3 regions of the Cytobacillus pseudoceanisediminis genome follow, and region 3 is predicted to be linked to each of the others. Evidence: riboswitches for the same ligand, from Rfam matches in the RefSeq annotation. Region 3 holds a riboswitch; each other region holds the start of a gene.

Region 1 (5,190 bases), 2.5 Mb from region 3:
AGATAGAGATGTTCATTCATCAGCTTGAACAAGTGCAGCTTGCTGTATTCATGTATAAGGTCACCTTGGTTATCTACAATCAGCAGAGTGTTGTAAATGCCATCGGGTGTTTTCTTTGCAACAGATCCGCCAATCATATGAACCCGATTGCTCTGTGCGGCCTCTTTCAAAAAGACTAGCGATGATTCTGCATCCTGGTCTGCAATTTCACCCAATCTGGTCAAGTCATAACCAGTCGTCCAAAGTTCCGGCAGCACAATAACATCCGGTTTATCCCTAAGCGCCTTTTTAATCATGATTTCGGCTGCTTTAAAATTATCCTCAGGTTTTCCAAATGCAATATCCATTTGCAAACAGGCAATCTTTAATTTCATAAAACTCCCCCGCAATCATCATATCCTTATGGTAAAATTAGTCCGATAGATGGAAATTTTCAAAATTTTACTTTACATCTTACCATTTACGTTATATCATTTGTGACTATATTTTCAATCTTTTTTTAAGCAGGTGAACAATTTGGTAAATTATCCGCAATCAGATCTTTTGAAAAGTCTGCCTAAACAGTTTTTTGCATCTTTGACAGCCAAAGTGGGGAGAAAACTCCAACAAGGGCATGATGTCATCAATCTTGGACAGGGCAATCCTGACATGCCTACACCAGAGCATATTGTCAAGAGTCTTCAAAGTGCAGCCGATAATCCGCAAAACCATAAATATTCCCCTTTCCAGGGCTTCCCGTATTTAAAAAGGCAGCTGCTGACTTTTATAAAAGGGAATTTAATGTTGAATTGGATCCTGAAACCGAAATAGCCATCCTTTTTGGTGGTAAAGCAGGATTGGTTGAAATCCCTCAATGCCTTTTAAACCCTGGGGACAGCGTATTGGTTCCGGACCCGGGATATCCTGATTATTGGTCAGGTGTTGCACTTGCCAAAGCAAAAATGGTGACAATGTCTCTAAGAGAAGAAAATAACTTCCTGCCAGTATACAGTGAATTGTCAGCAGACCAGCTTAATGCAGCCAAACTGATGTTCCTTAATTATCCAAATAATCCCACTGGAGCAGTGGCAAACAAGGACTTTTTCAAGAAACAGTTGATTTGAGCAGAAGCCATGGTATTTGCATCGTCCATGATTTTGCATATGGAGGAATTGGTTTTGACGGCATAAAGCCTGAAAGCTTTCTTCAGGCAGAAGGGGCAAAAGAGGTCGGAATTGAAATTTATACACTTTCAAAAACATTTAATATGGCAGGCTGGAGAGTTGGATTTGCAGCTGGAAATGCAAGTGTCATCGCAGCACTGAACCTTATGCAGGATCATCTATACGTCAGCTTGTTTGGTGCTGTTCAGGAAGCTGCAGCAGTTGCTCTGTCAGGACCACAGGATTGTGTTAAAGAATTGAATTCCATATACGAATCCAGACGTAATACATTCATCTCTGGCCTCAGGGAAATCGGCTGGAATGTTCAAGCTCCTAAAGGCTCTTTTTTTGCATGGCTCAAGGTCCCTGAACAATTTACATCGGAAGAGTTTGCTGACTATCTCTTGGATAAAGCGCATATTGCGGTTGCACCAGGCATCGGATTTGGTGATTTTGGAGAAGGGTATGTGAGAGCGGGTTTACTGACATCTGAGGAGAGACTTAAAGAAGCAGTGGGCAGAATAAAAAAATTAAATTTATTTTAAATTTTTCTCATAATTCAATTGACAAAAATATTAAGCACTGTCATAATTCTAATTAAATTTTAATTCTAAATTAACTGAATACTCGTTTCGTTTTCTTATCAAGAGCAGGCGGAGGGACTAGCCCTATGAAGCCCGGCAACCGACTTATACATGAGCACGGTGCTAAATCTTGCAGCTTATAGCTGAAAGATAAGAAGATGTTAGATTGCTATCCTAACCTCTTCTTATTTGAAGAGGTTTTTTATTGTTTTCATTCTTTGATTTTTGAAAGGAAGAATATACATGAGTGAAATTATTGCAACGTATCTGGTTCATGATGAAAAACATAACCCGGAGAAAAAGGCCGAGGAGATCGCTTTAGGCTTAACGGTCGGGTCATGGACCCATTTGCCGGAACTAGAAAAACAGCAGCTGGAAAAGCATAAAGGCAGGGTCGTTTCTGTTGAAGACTATACTAAAGATGAAGAAAAAAGGAAACAGCCGCAGTCATTAAGATTGCCTATCCAACTGTTAATTTCAGTCCTGATTTACCGGCAATATTAACAACAGTCTTTGGAAAACTATCATTGGATGGAAAGATTAAATTGTTAGATTTACAGTTTTCCAATGAACTTAAAAGCTTTTTTCCTGGGCCACGATTCGGGATTGACGGACTGAGGGAAAAACTGAATGTATATGATAGACCCCTTCTGATGAGCATCTTCAAAGGGGTGCTGGGCAAAGACATGGATTTTTTAACTTCGCAGCTGAGGGAACAGGCCCTTGGCGGCATCGACCTTGTAAAAGATGATGAAATTCTATTTGAAAACCGCCTTACACCTTTTGAAGCCCGGATAACCGAAGGCAAAGAAGTGCTAAGGCAGGTTTATGAGGAAACAGGCCACCGTACCCTATATGCTGTGAATTTAACAGGCAGGTCTTTTGATTTAAAAGATAAGGCAAGGAAAGCATCCAGACTTGGTGCAGATCTTCTTCTCTTCAACGTATTCTCGTATGGGCTCGATGTTTTGCAGTCATTAAGAGAAGATGATGAGATAGGGCTGCCTATCATGGCACATCCTGCAGTTAGTGGAGCTCTTTCTGCTTCAAGTGTTTATGGGATTTCCTATCCTTTGCTTTTAGGCAAACTCCTCAGGTATGCAGGCGCAGACTTTTCTCTATTCCCTTCACCTTATGGATCGGTTGCCCTTGAAAAAACTCTGGCCTTATCAATTGGGGATACCCTGACTAGGAATGATTTCTGCAAAAGAACCTTTCCGGTTCCATCAGCCGGCATCCATCCGGGTCTTGTACCTTTGCTTTTCGAAGACTTCGGAATAGACAGTGTAATTAATGCCGGAGGTGGCGTACATGGGCATCCGGATGGGGCAAGAGGAGGCGGTTTGGCATTCCGCCAGGCAATAGATTTAATTTTAAATGGGGCTTCTTTAACAGATGCTCCATCAAACTTCCCTGAATTAAAAAAAGCGATTGATCTGTGGGGGTACAAAGAGGTGGCTGTAAAGAATGGCTAAAGTGGCGGTATTTTGTGATTTTGATGGAACTATTACCGAAAACGATAACATCATTCATATCATGAAGCACTTTGCTCCTTCTCAATGGGAGGGGATAAAAAATCAAGTTCTGGGACAGGAAATTACCATTCAAGAAGGAGTAGGAAAGATGTTTTCCCTTCTGCCAAGCAGTCTGAAAGATGCTATCACCGATTTCATCTTAGAAAATGCAAGAGTAAGAGAGGGATTTCAGCCATTTATCGATTATCTGGAAAAAGAAAAAATACCGCTTTATATAGTCAGCGGAGGAATAGATTTTTTTGTGGCTCCTGTACTGGATAAGTATGGACCCTTTGAAGAGGTGTTCTGCAATAGTTCTGATTTTAGCGGCGATACAATTAATATCTTATGGCCCCATAGCTGCGATGAAAAATGCAATAAGAATTGCGGCTGCTGCAAGCCTTCTATTATGAGGAAACTGGTGGATGAGAACACCTTTAAAGTGGTGATCGGAGATTCAGTAACCGATCTGGAGGCTGCCAAACAGGCAGACTTTGTCATTGCCAGAGATCTGCTCCTGGAGAAAAGCAAAGAGATGAACCTAAATCATTCTGCCTTTGAAACATTCTATGATTGCATTGAGCTTTTAAAAAGATTAAATGAGGTGAGGGTATGAGCAGAGTTGGGGAAAAATGGAATGAGCTTGCAGATATTAAGGAAGAGCTTGCAGAAAGGGACTGGTTTATGGGAACAAGCGGAAATCTGGCCATTAAGGTCAGCTCACATCCCCTTCAATTCCTCGTAACAGCAAGCGGAAAGGATAAAAGGAAACGCACTGATGAAGACTTTCTCCTTGTTGATGAATATGGACACCCGGCAGGGGAAACACATTTAAAGCCTTCTGCTGAAACACTTCTGCATTCTGAGATATATCGAAGAACGAAAGCTGAATGCAGTCTTCATGTACATACGATTGACAATAATGTCATTTCAGAAATTTATGGTGATCAGGCGGCGGTTACATTTAAAGGGCAAGAGCTGATTAAAGCATTTGATAAGTGGGAGGAAGATGCTGTTCTCGAGATTCCGATTATTCCGAATCATGCGCATATTCCAACGCTGGCAAAGTGTTTTTCTTCCCATGTACATGAAGATTCAGGTACCGTCTTGATAAGAAATCATGGAATTACAGTATGGGGCAGAACCTCCTTTGAGGCTAAAAAGATCCTTGAGGCTTCAGAGTTTCTGTTCCGTTATCAGTTAAGGCTCCTGGCATATAAGCCCGATCAGCTAATTAAAGTAGTTTAATATATGAACTGCTGTTATTAAATCATGCGAGAAAAAATTATAATAGAGAGGAATGATTAGATTGGCATATATCGTACTGAAAAATTCAAAAAAGAAATTAGGAATCAGGAAGAGGTTGCTGCTTTTCTGGAAAAGCAGGAGGTTATCTATGAGCAATGGGCAATAGATAAATTGCCTGAAAATCTGCAGGAAAAATATTTACTTTCCGATGATGAGAAACAAGAAATTCTGGCTGCATTTGCTGAAGAAATTAAGGATATTTCTGATCGAAGAGGATATAAGGCACAGGATGTAATTTCCCTTTCAGAGAATACGCCGAATTTAGAACAGCTTCTTCAGAATTTCCAGCAGGAGCATCATCATACAGATGATGAGGTGAGATTTATTGTCAGCGGTCATGGAGTCTTTATTATACAAGGAAAAGATGGAGAGTTCTTTGAAGTATTCCTGAATCCTGGCGATTTAATATCCGTACCCGAAAACATCCGTCATTATTTTACTCTTCAGGAGGATCGAAAAGTAGTAGCCATCCGGATTTTTGTTACCGCAGAAGGATGGGTGCCAATTTATGAAAAAAGGAAGTTCATCAATAATTTAATGACCCACCCATTGCCCCCGGCATTGGGTTTTTATTTTCCTGCTATAACAATTGGATATTTTTTTAACATATTATGGTCTTGCGATTTTTTTATCAAATCCCGT
Region 2 (5,190 bases), 200 kb from region 3:
AGCTTTTTCCATTTCACTCGTGTAGTTCAGCTGTAACTGACTGATAATGAATCAATCCTTTCGGTTTTTATGCTTTCGCATTTAGTTTTACATCTAAAATCTTAACACTCACCATATACCCCGCACAAAGCGGAAAAAACCTGATTTTTTTAGCAAAATAAGGAACGAGAACCCATGAGGCGCTTTCATAATGCGCATTCTTAAAATACTGGCCATATCCTCTGGATTAATGGTTGTTTCAATAATTTTCTGAAATTACCATAAAAAATAAAACTCCTGCTATTGAGCAGGAGCTGCTTATTAATGATTTTGCTGATTTAATTCTGTCATAGCCTCCTGGACAAGCGTAACCGCCTGGCTCATTGCGGCACCGCCGCCAAAAGCTGCAGTAACTCCTACTGCCTCTAGAATTTCTTCTTCTGACGCACCTTGATCGATGCATCCTTTCGTATGATAAATAATGCAATATTCATCCTGAGAATATAAGCTGATTCCAAGGGCAATCAGCTGCTTCTCCTTTTGGGATAAAACCCCTTCCTTAAAACAGGCTTCTGTAAAAGCATTATAATGCTGTGCTAAATCAGGCATTTTTTCAGTGAAAACACCCAATCCAACTTTATAGTCATGAAGGGCTGCTTCTATCGAGTTTGAAGGTTCATGATAATGTTCCATTCGGCTTCACTCCATTTCGAAATAGTTTCAAGGTTAGTATGTTTGATTACTATTCAATCTATACGGGAAGCGGGCCTGAGATATGGCAATTAAAGCGGAAGCGCCCTGCCCACTCCCGACCTTCGAGGAGGCAGGCGCTAGAACTGGACTGTTATCGACGTTCAAAAATTATACCTATACTATAAAAAAAACAGGCGCATAGACGCCTGCTTTTTTAACTCTTACTCAGATACCGGTACAACGGCACCTTCATATTTTTCAAGAATGAAATCCTGAATTTCTTTAGAACGAAGCACTTCTACAAGAGCTTTAATTCCTTCTTTTTCTTCATCGCCTGAGCGGACAGCAATTACATTTACGTATGGGGAATCTTTGTCTTCAATTGCAATTGAATCCTTAAGAGGATTCAATCCGGCATCAATTGCATAATTGGAGTTGATCAGGACTGCATCCCCTTCTTCATTATTGTAGATTTGAGGAAGAAGTGAAGCTTCATATTCAGTATCAAACTTTAACTTTTTAGGATTGTCTTTAATATCTTCCAGAGTTGCTTCGGTTTTTTCTACATCTTCATTTAAAGTAATAAGTCCCTCTGCTTCAAGCATGGAAAGTATACGGCCATGGTCTGCTACTGAGTTGCTCATGATGATAGATGCACCCTCAGGAAGTTCGTCAAGGCTCTTATATTTTTGAGAATATACTCCGATTGGCTCGATATGAATTCCGCCTGCATTTGTAAAATCATATCCATGTTCAGCTTTCTGTGACTCAAGGTAAGGAATGTGCTGGAAATAGTTTGCATCCAGCTCCTTAGACTCAAGAGCCTGGTTTGGCAATACATAATCCTGGAATGGTACAACATCAAGTTCAAAGCCTTTTTCTTCAAGTAATGGCTTTGCCTCTTCAAGGATTTCAGCGTGTGGGACGTTGGAAGCCCCTACTGTAATTTTAGTGCTTTCTTTACTTTCTCCGCCTTCACCGGCATTGCCGTCTTCTTCTGACGTTCCGCAAGCTGCAAGAACAAGTGCTACTGCAAGTGCAAGAGCAAGTGATAACCATTTTTTCATATGAATCTCTCCTTAACGTTTGTCTAATTTAGTTGTTATGATATCTCCAATAAACTGGATGATAAATACGATGATTAGAATAATGACAGTCGCCATAAGCGTCACATCACTGCGGCTCCTCTGGAATCCTTCCAGGTAAGCAAGGTTTCCAAGTCCGCCAGCACCGATGACACCGGCCATGGCCGTGTAGCCAACAAGCGCGATGGCTGTAACGGTAATTCCTGAAACAAGGGCGGGCATTGATTCCGGAAGCAGAACCTTCCAGATAATCGTGCTTGTTTTTGCCCCCATAGACTTGGCCGCTTCAATTACACCTTTATCTATTTCCCTCAAGCCTATTTCCACCATACGGGCATAAAAAGGGGCGGCACCAATAATTAATGCAGGCAGTGCTGCATCTTCCCCGATCATTGTTCCTAGAAGAAACTTGGTAAATGGAATCAATAACACGATCAGAATAATAAACGGAATTGAGCGGAATATATTGACGAAAGCAGAAATAACTTTATTAATTGCTGCGTTTTCCCAGATGTTACCCTTGGAAGTCAGGAAGAGCAGCAATCCCAGAATTGCACCTAAAATAAAAGTTGCGAGAACAGAAATAGCTGTCATATATAGGGTTTCCATTGTAGCTTCCCACATGGAATCCCATTTCACATTTGGAAACCATTCGTTAAGCATTGGAAATCACCTCCACGCCAACCTGCTGAGAATGAATAAATTCAATGGCTTTTGCAACTTCCTCTGCTTCTCCATCAACATGGATGAATAAAGTACCGTAAGAACCATTCTGTGTCTGGGAAATCTTTCCTTGAAGGATATTTACGGTTACCTGGAAATTACGGATCAGGTTTGTAATCAACGGCTGTTCAGCTGATTCGCCGACAAACCCTAATTGCACTACTTTTCCTTTTGGATACAAATCGACCAGATGATCAATCGTTTCCTTAGTTTCTTCAGGCTCTGTCACCTGCTGTACAAACCGCTTTGTAATCACAGCTTTGGGATTCCTAAATACATCCAATACAGGCCCGATTTCAACAATTCGGCCGCCTTCCATGACTGCAACCCGATGGCAGATTTTACGGATAACGTGCATTTCATGAGTAATTAGGACAATCGTTAAGCCCAGACGCTCATTGATGTCAACAAGCAGCTCCAAAATGGAATCTGTAGTCTGCGGATCAAGTGCAGATGTCGCCTCATCACAAAGCAGTACTTTTGGATTGTTGGCAAGGGCTCTAGCAATTCCAACCCTTTGTTTTTGACCGCCGCTGAGCTGGGAAGGATAGGCATCTTCTCTTCCTTCGAGGCCAACGAGTTTAATGAGCTCGTCTACCCTTTTCAGCCTTTCCTGCCGGGAAACACCAGCAATTTCAAGCGGAAAAGCGATATTCTCTCTTACCGTTCTCGACCATAATAGGTTGAAATGCTGGAAGATCATGCTTATTACCTGACGCGCTTTTCTTAGCTTGCTTCCCTTTATCTTTGAAACCTCATTTCCTGCAACTGTCACACTGCCATGGGTAGGAAGCTCCAGCCCATTCAGCATGCGGATCAAGGTACTTTTACCTGCACCGCTATATCCGATAACTCCGAAGATTTCTCCTTCCTTTACTTCCAGGTTTACATTGTCAACAGCTTTTACCTGGCCTTTTTTTGAAGAGAAAATCTTCTGTACATCTTTTATAGAAATCAACGTGAATTGTCACCTCTTTAATCGAAAGATACAGATTATAATTATTAGACTGCTTATATTCCCCTATTTTTTACTCCTTATAGGCTTTCATGCGCTAAAAGCAAAAATGCCTTTCTGCACATGAGCAGAAAGGCATTAAAAATTAAGTCCTTTCTCTCATCTGTCAAAGCTATGCTTTGAGTGAATTGGCACCATTTCAAATAATTGACGGTTGCCGGGCTTCATAGGGCACTTCCCTCCACCTCTCTTGATAAGAGCGTAACGATTTATATTCAATTAATATTTTAATAAATTAAGCAGTTTATTAATTACGTTTGCTATCGTATCATAGCCATCAAAAAGGTGTCAACGAAGAAATTTTAAACTTTCGGAAAAAAATGAATGGTAAATTTTCCTTTATGCTTTTGCAGAAAGTGATGTAATGCCTGCAGCTGCTTCGATCGCCTGTTCCAGATCTTCAATCAAATCTTCCGCATTCTCGATTCCGATAGAAATTCGAATTAGATCCTCCGGCACTCCCGCAGCTTTTAAACCTTCTTCATCAAGCTGCTGGTGAGTTGTACTTGCAGGGTGGATAATCAGGCTCTTTGCATCCCCGACATTTGCCACATGTGCCCAAAGCTTCAGGCTGTTTATTAGCTTGGCACCTGCTTCTCTTCCGCCAGCAATTCCAAACACAACCACAGCTCCTGCTCCTTTCGGCATGTATTTATCCGCCAATTTTTTATCCGGATGGCTTTCATTTCCAGGATACAGGACCCAATTAACAGCTGGATGCGCCTCTAGATACTCCACTACTTTTTTCGTGTTGGCAACATGCTCTTTCATCCGTACATGCAAAGTTTCAAGCCCCAATGTGAATTGAAATGCACTTTGCGCACTCATAGCAGGCCCTAAGTCTCTCAAAAGCTGTACGCGTGCTTTGATAATATAAGCCGCCTCGCCAATTGCTTCGCTATAGACAATATCATGGTAGCTGGGATCTGGCTCTGTAAAGCCCGGGAACTTATGGGAATTCCAGTCAAATTTTCCTCCGTCTACAATAATTCCTCCCATTGTTGTTCCATTGCCGAGCAGCCATTTAGTCGCAGAGTGTATAACAATGTCAGCCCCATGTTCGATCGGCCTGCATAGATAAGGTGTAGCAAAAGTGTTATCGACAATCAGCGGCACACCATTCTCGTGTGCAATTGCTGCTACCTTTTCAATATCCAGGATTTTTAAGCTTGGGTTCCCTATCGTTTCGGCAAAGATGGCCTTTGTTTTATCTGTAATCGCGTTACGGAAATTTTCCGGCTCTTTTGGATCAACCAGTTTCACTTTAATTCCATACTTGGGAAGTGTGACTGCAAACAAATTATAAGTACCGCCATATAAATTGGACGCAGCAATAATTTCATCCCCTGCTTCAGCTATGTTTAAAATGGCAAGCGTAATGGCAGATTGTCCGCTTGCAAGAGCCAGGGCACCAACTCCTCCTTCAAGCAAGGCCACTCTTTCCTCAAATACACTTACAGTCGGATTATGTATCCTGCTATAAATATATCCTGGCTCTTTAAGAGCAAAGAGATCTGCAGCGTGATCTGTATTCTTGAACTGGTAAGCATTGTTCTGGTAAATCGGTACCGCCCTTGCGCCAGTTACAGGGTCTGGCTTCAGTCCCCCATGCACTCCAATTGTTTCAAAACGGTATTTTTTTTGTTTATCAGTCATTGCTTTCTCTCCTCTATAAAAATTTTAGTATTTCTTATC
Region 3 (5,190 bases):
CAGCTTTGTCCGTACGCTCCCAAGGAAGATCAACATCTGTACGTCCGAAGTGTCCGTAAGCAGCTGTCTGCTTGTAAATTGGGCGGCGAAGGCCAAGCATGTTAATAATTCCTGCAGGGCGAAGATCAAAGTGCTTTCTAACTAGATCAACTAGTACATCTTCATCGACTTTGCCTGTTCCGAATGTATCAACAGAAATCGACACTGGCTGTGCTACACCAATCGCATAAGCAAGCTGAACTTCCACTTTCTCAGCTAAACCTGCTGCCACAAGGTTCTTCGCTACATAACGAGCAGCATAAGCAGCAGAGCGGTCAACCTTTGTAGGATCCTTACCGGAGAACGCGCCTCCGCCATGACGGGCATATCCGCCGTAAGTATCAACAATGATTTTGCGTCCAGTCAGGCCTGCATCCCCTTGAGGTCCGCCGATTACAAAACGTCCTGTTGGGTTGATGAAATACTTTGTATTCTCATCGATTAGTTCTTTGGGAACAACCGGGTTAATAACATGCTCCTTAAGATTGCGCTGGATTTGCTCCAGGCTGATCTCAGGGTGATGCTGGGTAGAAATAACGATTGTGTCAATGCGGACTGGCTTGTCATTTTCATCATACTCAACCGTTACCTGAGTTTTTCCGTCCGGACGAAGGTAAGGAAGAATTTCTTCTTTACGAACTTCAGTCAGACGGCGGGAAAGTTTATGTGCTAAAGAAATCGGAAGAGGCATTAGCTCTTTCGTTTCGTTGCATGCAAAACCGAACATTAAACCCTGGTCCCCTGCACCGATTGCTTCGATTTCCTGATCACTCATTTGTCCTTCCCTTGCTTCAAGAGCCTGGTCAACACCCATTGCAATATCTGCTGACTGCTCATCAATGGAAGTTAAAACTGCACATGTTTCGGAATCGAAACCATATTTAGCACGGGTATAACCGATTTCTTTTACCGTTTCACGAACGATTTTTGGAATATCTACGTATGTAGATGTTGTGATTTCACCTGCAACTAATACAAGTCCAGTTGTTACAGAAGTCTCTGCAGCAACACGGGCATTCGCATCTTTAGCTAAAATCGCATCTAAGATTGCATCAGAAATTTGGTCACAGATTTTATCCGGATGACCTTCAGTAACTGATTCAGAAGTAAACAAACGACGCTTTGTTGACATCTGGCTTCCTCCTTATAAATAGAAAATTGAGCGAGAATTAAGAAATGGGGAAGCGGAAAAGAACTTTTCCCTGTCATTTCATGGATCTCTGTTTGATACGGAACTCATTCCCTTAGTAGTATGAAATAAACATGGAGTTTTTATTAGAAAAATAGGCATCGCTGGCTAGAAAGCCAGGCATCCATCTTTTCTTATGCCTCTCTGCAAGCTGCTAAAAACTCACATAAATAGTACATTCCAAAAGCCGTTCATCCCATTGCCTGTGCAAAATAAAAAACCTTCTCAATAGTGAAAAGGTTGAAAGCAAATCGATTCGCGCCTTTCACTCTTATCGTTCAAGGAATTACGTCCTTGCGTCAGGTTAGCACCTTTGCTGATAAATGCCTTTTAGCAGGTTTAGCAGGTTGCTGGGTTTCATAGGGCCTGTCCCTCCACCAGCTCGGGATAAGAGAGTATCCGTTCAAGGTTGAATCATACCGTATTTTATCGAATCATGTCAACAAGTTTTCATTATTTTTAACAGTAAAATTTCAGCATTGAAAATTATGCTCCATGCTTACAGCGAACAGCTTCCATCATCACATTTTTTCTTTAGAAATTTATGCCTGTTTTTAGCAATCCATTTGTAGATCGGATCGCCCAGTATTGGCGTCAATGGGAGATATAAAAGGAGGCTGATTAAAAAGGAGGCAGGAAAGAGGAACAGCAGTCTCCTTACTGCAGAATAACCCTTTTTCACACCGCCCGATGGAGTAATAATATGAAGCTCTCTGCGCAGGTCATGCTTGGAAAACGAGAGAGAATCCGGGATTTTTTCATACTCCTGCAGAGAAATCCATACCACTTTATTCAGCCAATCAAGTTTTTTAAATATCTTCTTTGTTTCCTTGCATAAAGAACAAGTTTCATCATAGAGGGCAATTGTCTTCATTTTAGATCAGTCCCATGTTAAAATTAACACTTTCTTCTATATTAACATATATCAGTTATAAGGTGATTAAAGTGGAATTGCATGTCCAATTATGACATTTTTATAACATGAATAAAAAAGTTTCGTAATAGTATAGACTAATCGTTTTAATGTGTTATACTAATTTCGAGATGTAATCACTTTCATAAAAAAATCGGAAAAAAGGAAGGTATTCATCAGATGAACTCTGTAAGCATATCAAACGAATTGAGCGAATTATTAAATGGCAGCAACATTCAAGTGCAATTATCCGTTCCTCAGCTTGTGGAAAAAGTTTTAAACCGCAATGAAGGGTCCCTTACCTCTACTGGCGCCGTACGCGCTACTACAGGAAAGTATACAGGACGTTCTCCTAAAGATAAATACATTGTTGAAGAAGCATCAAATAAAGATAAAATGGATTGGGGCAGCGTAAACCAGCCTATCTCTGAAGAAGCATTCTCTAATCTTTATAATAAAGTAATCAACTACTTAAAAGAAAAAGAAGAAGTATTTGTTTTCAAAGGCTTCGCAGGCGCAGATAAAAAGCACCGCATGCCAATCCAGGTAATTAATGAATATGCCTGGCACAATCTTTTCGCACATCAGTTATTCATTCGTCCGGCAGAAGACGAGCTATTGGATCATCAAGCAGAGTTCACAGTCATTTCTGCTCCTAATTTCAAAGCAGACCCTGCAGTTGACGGCACAAAGTCCGAAACATTTATCATCATTTCATTCGAGCGCCGTACTGTTTTAATCGGTGGTACTGAATATGCAGGCGAAATGAAAAAGTCCATTTTCTCTGTTATGAACTATATGCTTCCAGAAAACGGGATCCTTCCTATGCACTGTTCCGCGAACGTTGGTCGTGAAGGAGATGTTGCTTTATTCTTCGGCTTATCCGGAACAGGGAAAACAACCTTATCTGCAGACCCTAACCGCAAGCTGATTGGGGATGACGAGCATGGCTGGTCAGCAAATGGCGTCTTCAATATTGAAGGCGGCTGCTATGCGAAATGCATTAACTTATCCCGTGAGAAAGAACCGCAAATTTTTGATGCTATCCGATTTGGGGCTGTATTGGAAAATGTGGTAGTAAACAGCGAAACTCGGGTTGCTGATTACGATGACAGCACTTTAACTGAAAATACACGTGCGGCTTACCAGCTTCAGGCCATCGATAATATTGTTGACCCAAGCATTGCCGGACATCCTAATACAATCGTATTTTTAACAGCTGACGCATTTGGCGTATTGCCTCCAATCTCTAAACTGTCAAAAGAGCAGGCAATGTACCATTTCTTAAGCGGATATACTTCCAAGCTGGCAGGAACTGAGCGCGGCATCACTTCACCGCAGGCAACGTTCTCAACTTGCTTTGGATCACCTTTCCTTCCGCTTCCTGCAAACCGTTATGCTGAAATGCTTGGCGAGAAGATCGATGAGCATAATGCAAAAGTCTTCCTGGTAAACACAGGATGGACTGGCGGAGAGTACGGAGTCGGTGAACGCATGAAACTTGCTTACACTCGTGCTATGGTGGAAGCTGCACTTGAAGGCGAACTAAACAACGTAGAAACAGTCAAAGACGAAATTTTCGGATTGGAAATTCCGCAGCACGTTACGGGTGTGCCTGACGAAGTTCTTCAGCCAAACAAAACATGGGCAGATCAGGCTGCTTATGAAGCAAAGGCAAAAGAACTCGCTGCAAAATTCCGTGAGAACTTCAAGAAGTTCACAAGCGTTTCTTCTGAAATCGAAGAAAAAGGCGGACCAATCGCATAATATAGAAAAGGAATTGCAGCTTAGCAGCAATTCCTTTTTTATATTTCATTTTATAAGTCTTCAAGCTCGAACGAATAAGTTTCTTACATGCAGACTAATAGTCGTTGATCGGCACTGTGCGCTTCGATTAGTTCCAGTTCGCACTCTTTTTCTATTTCTCAGTAGCACTATTCCTTCTGTTTAAGTCCTTTCGCAACTCCTTTTCCTCGCTCAGCGGCACTATTCCAACTAATCATTCTTTCTCATTCCCTGATTAAAAAAGCACTATTCTCACTTGCGATTTGCAGAAATATTTTGAACAAAAAAACGCCGGACTAAGTCCAGGCGCTCTTTAGTTTGTTGAGTTTAGAGAAACAAGCTGGTAAGTAATGAGTGTCTGGCTGTTTTCCCATTCTACTTTTCTAATAACACCCATTCCGTTCAGGTCTCCGTCAATTGTTCTTTTTACCTCGACAGGGATATCGAGCGGATATAATCGGTATCCGTCTTTGACAAGCGAAAAGAAATATTCATCAAGTCTTTTTTCCCTTCCCTTTGTCACGATCATTGTGTTCAGCTCTAAAGGCATACCCATTGGTATCTCTCCTTCATTCTTAATATCCTTACCTCTATTTTACCCCACCTTTTTCCGCTCTGAAAGTCTTTAATTTTATCTACCCATTGCTTTTCATCCACGCACTTAAATCCTCTACTGTCTTCCGGTTCACGGCTGGCGGAAAGTAGTGGGTATATTCAGGGAAATACCAGCTGCCTACTTCTTTTTTAAGAGCCTTGAGCCTTTTTTCCAGGCGATAGGAATGCTCCACCGAAACATTATGATCCTGTTCTCCATGGATGATTAAGACAGGCGCCTCCAGCTGTTCCAGCCGAAAAAGCGGGGTGCGATATTTATACCTTTCCGGAAACTTCGTCGGGGTTCCGCCTATTACACGTTTCATCATTCTTCGGAGATCCTTGCGCTCCACATAAGTGAGAAACATATCACTGACCCCTCCCCATGTTACAATGGACGCGGCTTCCGGAAACTCGATTGCAGTAAGCAATGCCATTACGCCACCGCGGGAAAAGCCAAATATATGGACTCTTTTTACCCGTGCATGCTCCTGAAGAAGAGTGAAAGCGGCAAACGCGTCCTGTCTGTCCTCCCCTGCAAAATCTTCGTTGCCATCTCCCCCTTGGTTGCCTCTGTAAAAAGGGGCGAATACAATAAAGCCTTCACAGGCAAACTGGACAATCCGTGAAGGCCTTACTTTCCCGACATTTTTTATGCCTCCTCTCAGGT

What was found. Region 3 has a riboswitch for S-adenosylmethionine ahead of metK (methionine adenosyltransferase). Riboswitches for the same ligand answer to the same signal wherever they lie in the genome.
Region 1: another riboswitch for S-adenosylmethionine. It lies ahead of mtnW (2,3-diketo-5-methylthiopentyl-1-phosphate enolase); the one in region 3 lies ahead of metK (methionine adenosyltransferase).
Region 2: another riboswitch for S-adenosylmethionine. It lies ahead of M5V91_RS25720 (methionine ABC transporter ATP-binding protein); the one in region 3 lies ahead of metK (methionine adenosyltransferase).

The regions. Positions count from the first base shown of each region.
Region 1 covers NZ_CP097349.1:2,480,042-2,485,231, reverse strand. The annotation lists gene M5V91_RS13315 (carbon-nitrogen family hydrolase) at 1-374, opposite strand, end outside; partial or broken gene M5V91_RS13310 (pyridoxal phosphate-dependent aminotransferase) at 649-1,687, shown strand; SAM riboswitch class I at 1,780-1,883, shown strand; partial or broken gene mtnW (2,3-diketo-5-methylthiopentyl-1-phosphate enolase) at 1,970-3,201, shown strand; gene M5V91_RS13300 (2-hydroxy-3-keto-5-methylthiopentenyl-1-phosphate phosphatase) at 3,194-3,856, shown strand; gene M5V91_RS13295 (methylthioribulose 1-phosphate dehydratase) at 3,853-4,488, shown strand; partial or broken gene M5V91_RS13290 (1,2-dihydroxy-3-keto-5-methylthiopentene dioxygenase) at 4,549-5,064, shown strand.
Region 2 covers NZ_CP097349.1:4,817,068-4,822,257, reverse strand. The annotation lists gene M5V91_RS25735 (carboxymuconolactone decarboxylase family protein) at 301-672, opposite strand; gene M5V91_RS25730 (MetQ/NlpA family ABC transporter substrate-binding protein) at 894-1,739, opposite strand; gene M5V91_RS25725 (methionine ABC transporter permease) at 1,752-2,420, opposite strand; gene M5V91_RS25720 (methionine ABC transporter ATP-binding protein) at 2,413-3,438, opposite strand; SAM riboswitch class I at 3,592-3,695, opposite strand; gene M5V91_RS25715 (O-acetylhomoserine aminocarboxypropyltransferase/cysteine synthase family protein) at 3,835-5,151, opposite strand.
Region 3 covers NZ_CP097349.1:5,021,213-5,026,402, reverse strand. The annotation lists gene metK (methionine adenosyltransferase) at 1-1,171, opposite strand, end outside; SAM riboswitch class I at 1,497-1,622, opposite strand; gene M5V91_RS26860 (thiol-disulfide oxidoreductase DCC family protein) at 1,728-2,102, opposite strand; gene pckA (phosphoenolpyruvate carboxykinase (ATP)) at 2,322-3,908, shown strand; gene M5V91_RS26850 (DUF2584 domain-containing protein) at 4,240-4,482, opposite strand; partial or broken gene M5V91_RS26845 (alpha/beta hydrolase family protein) at 4,562-5,190, opposite strand, start outside.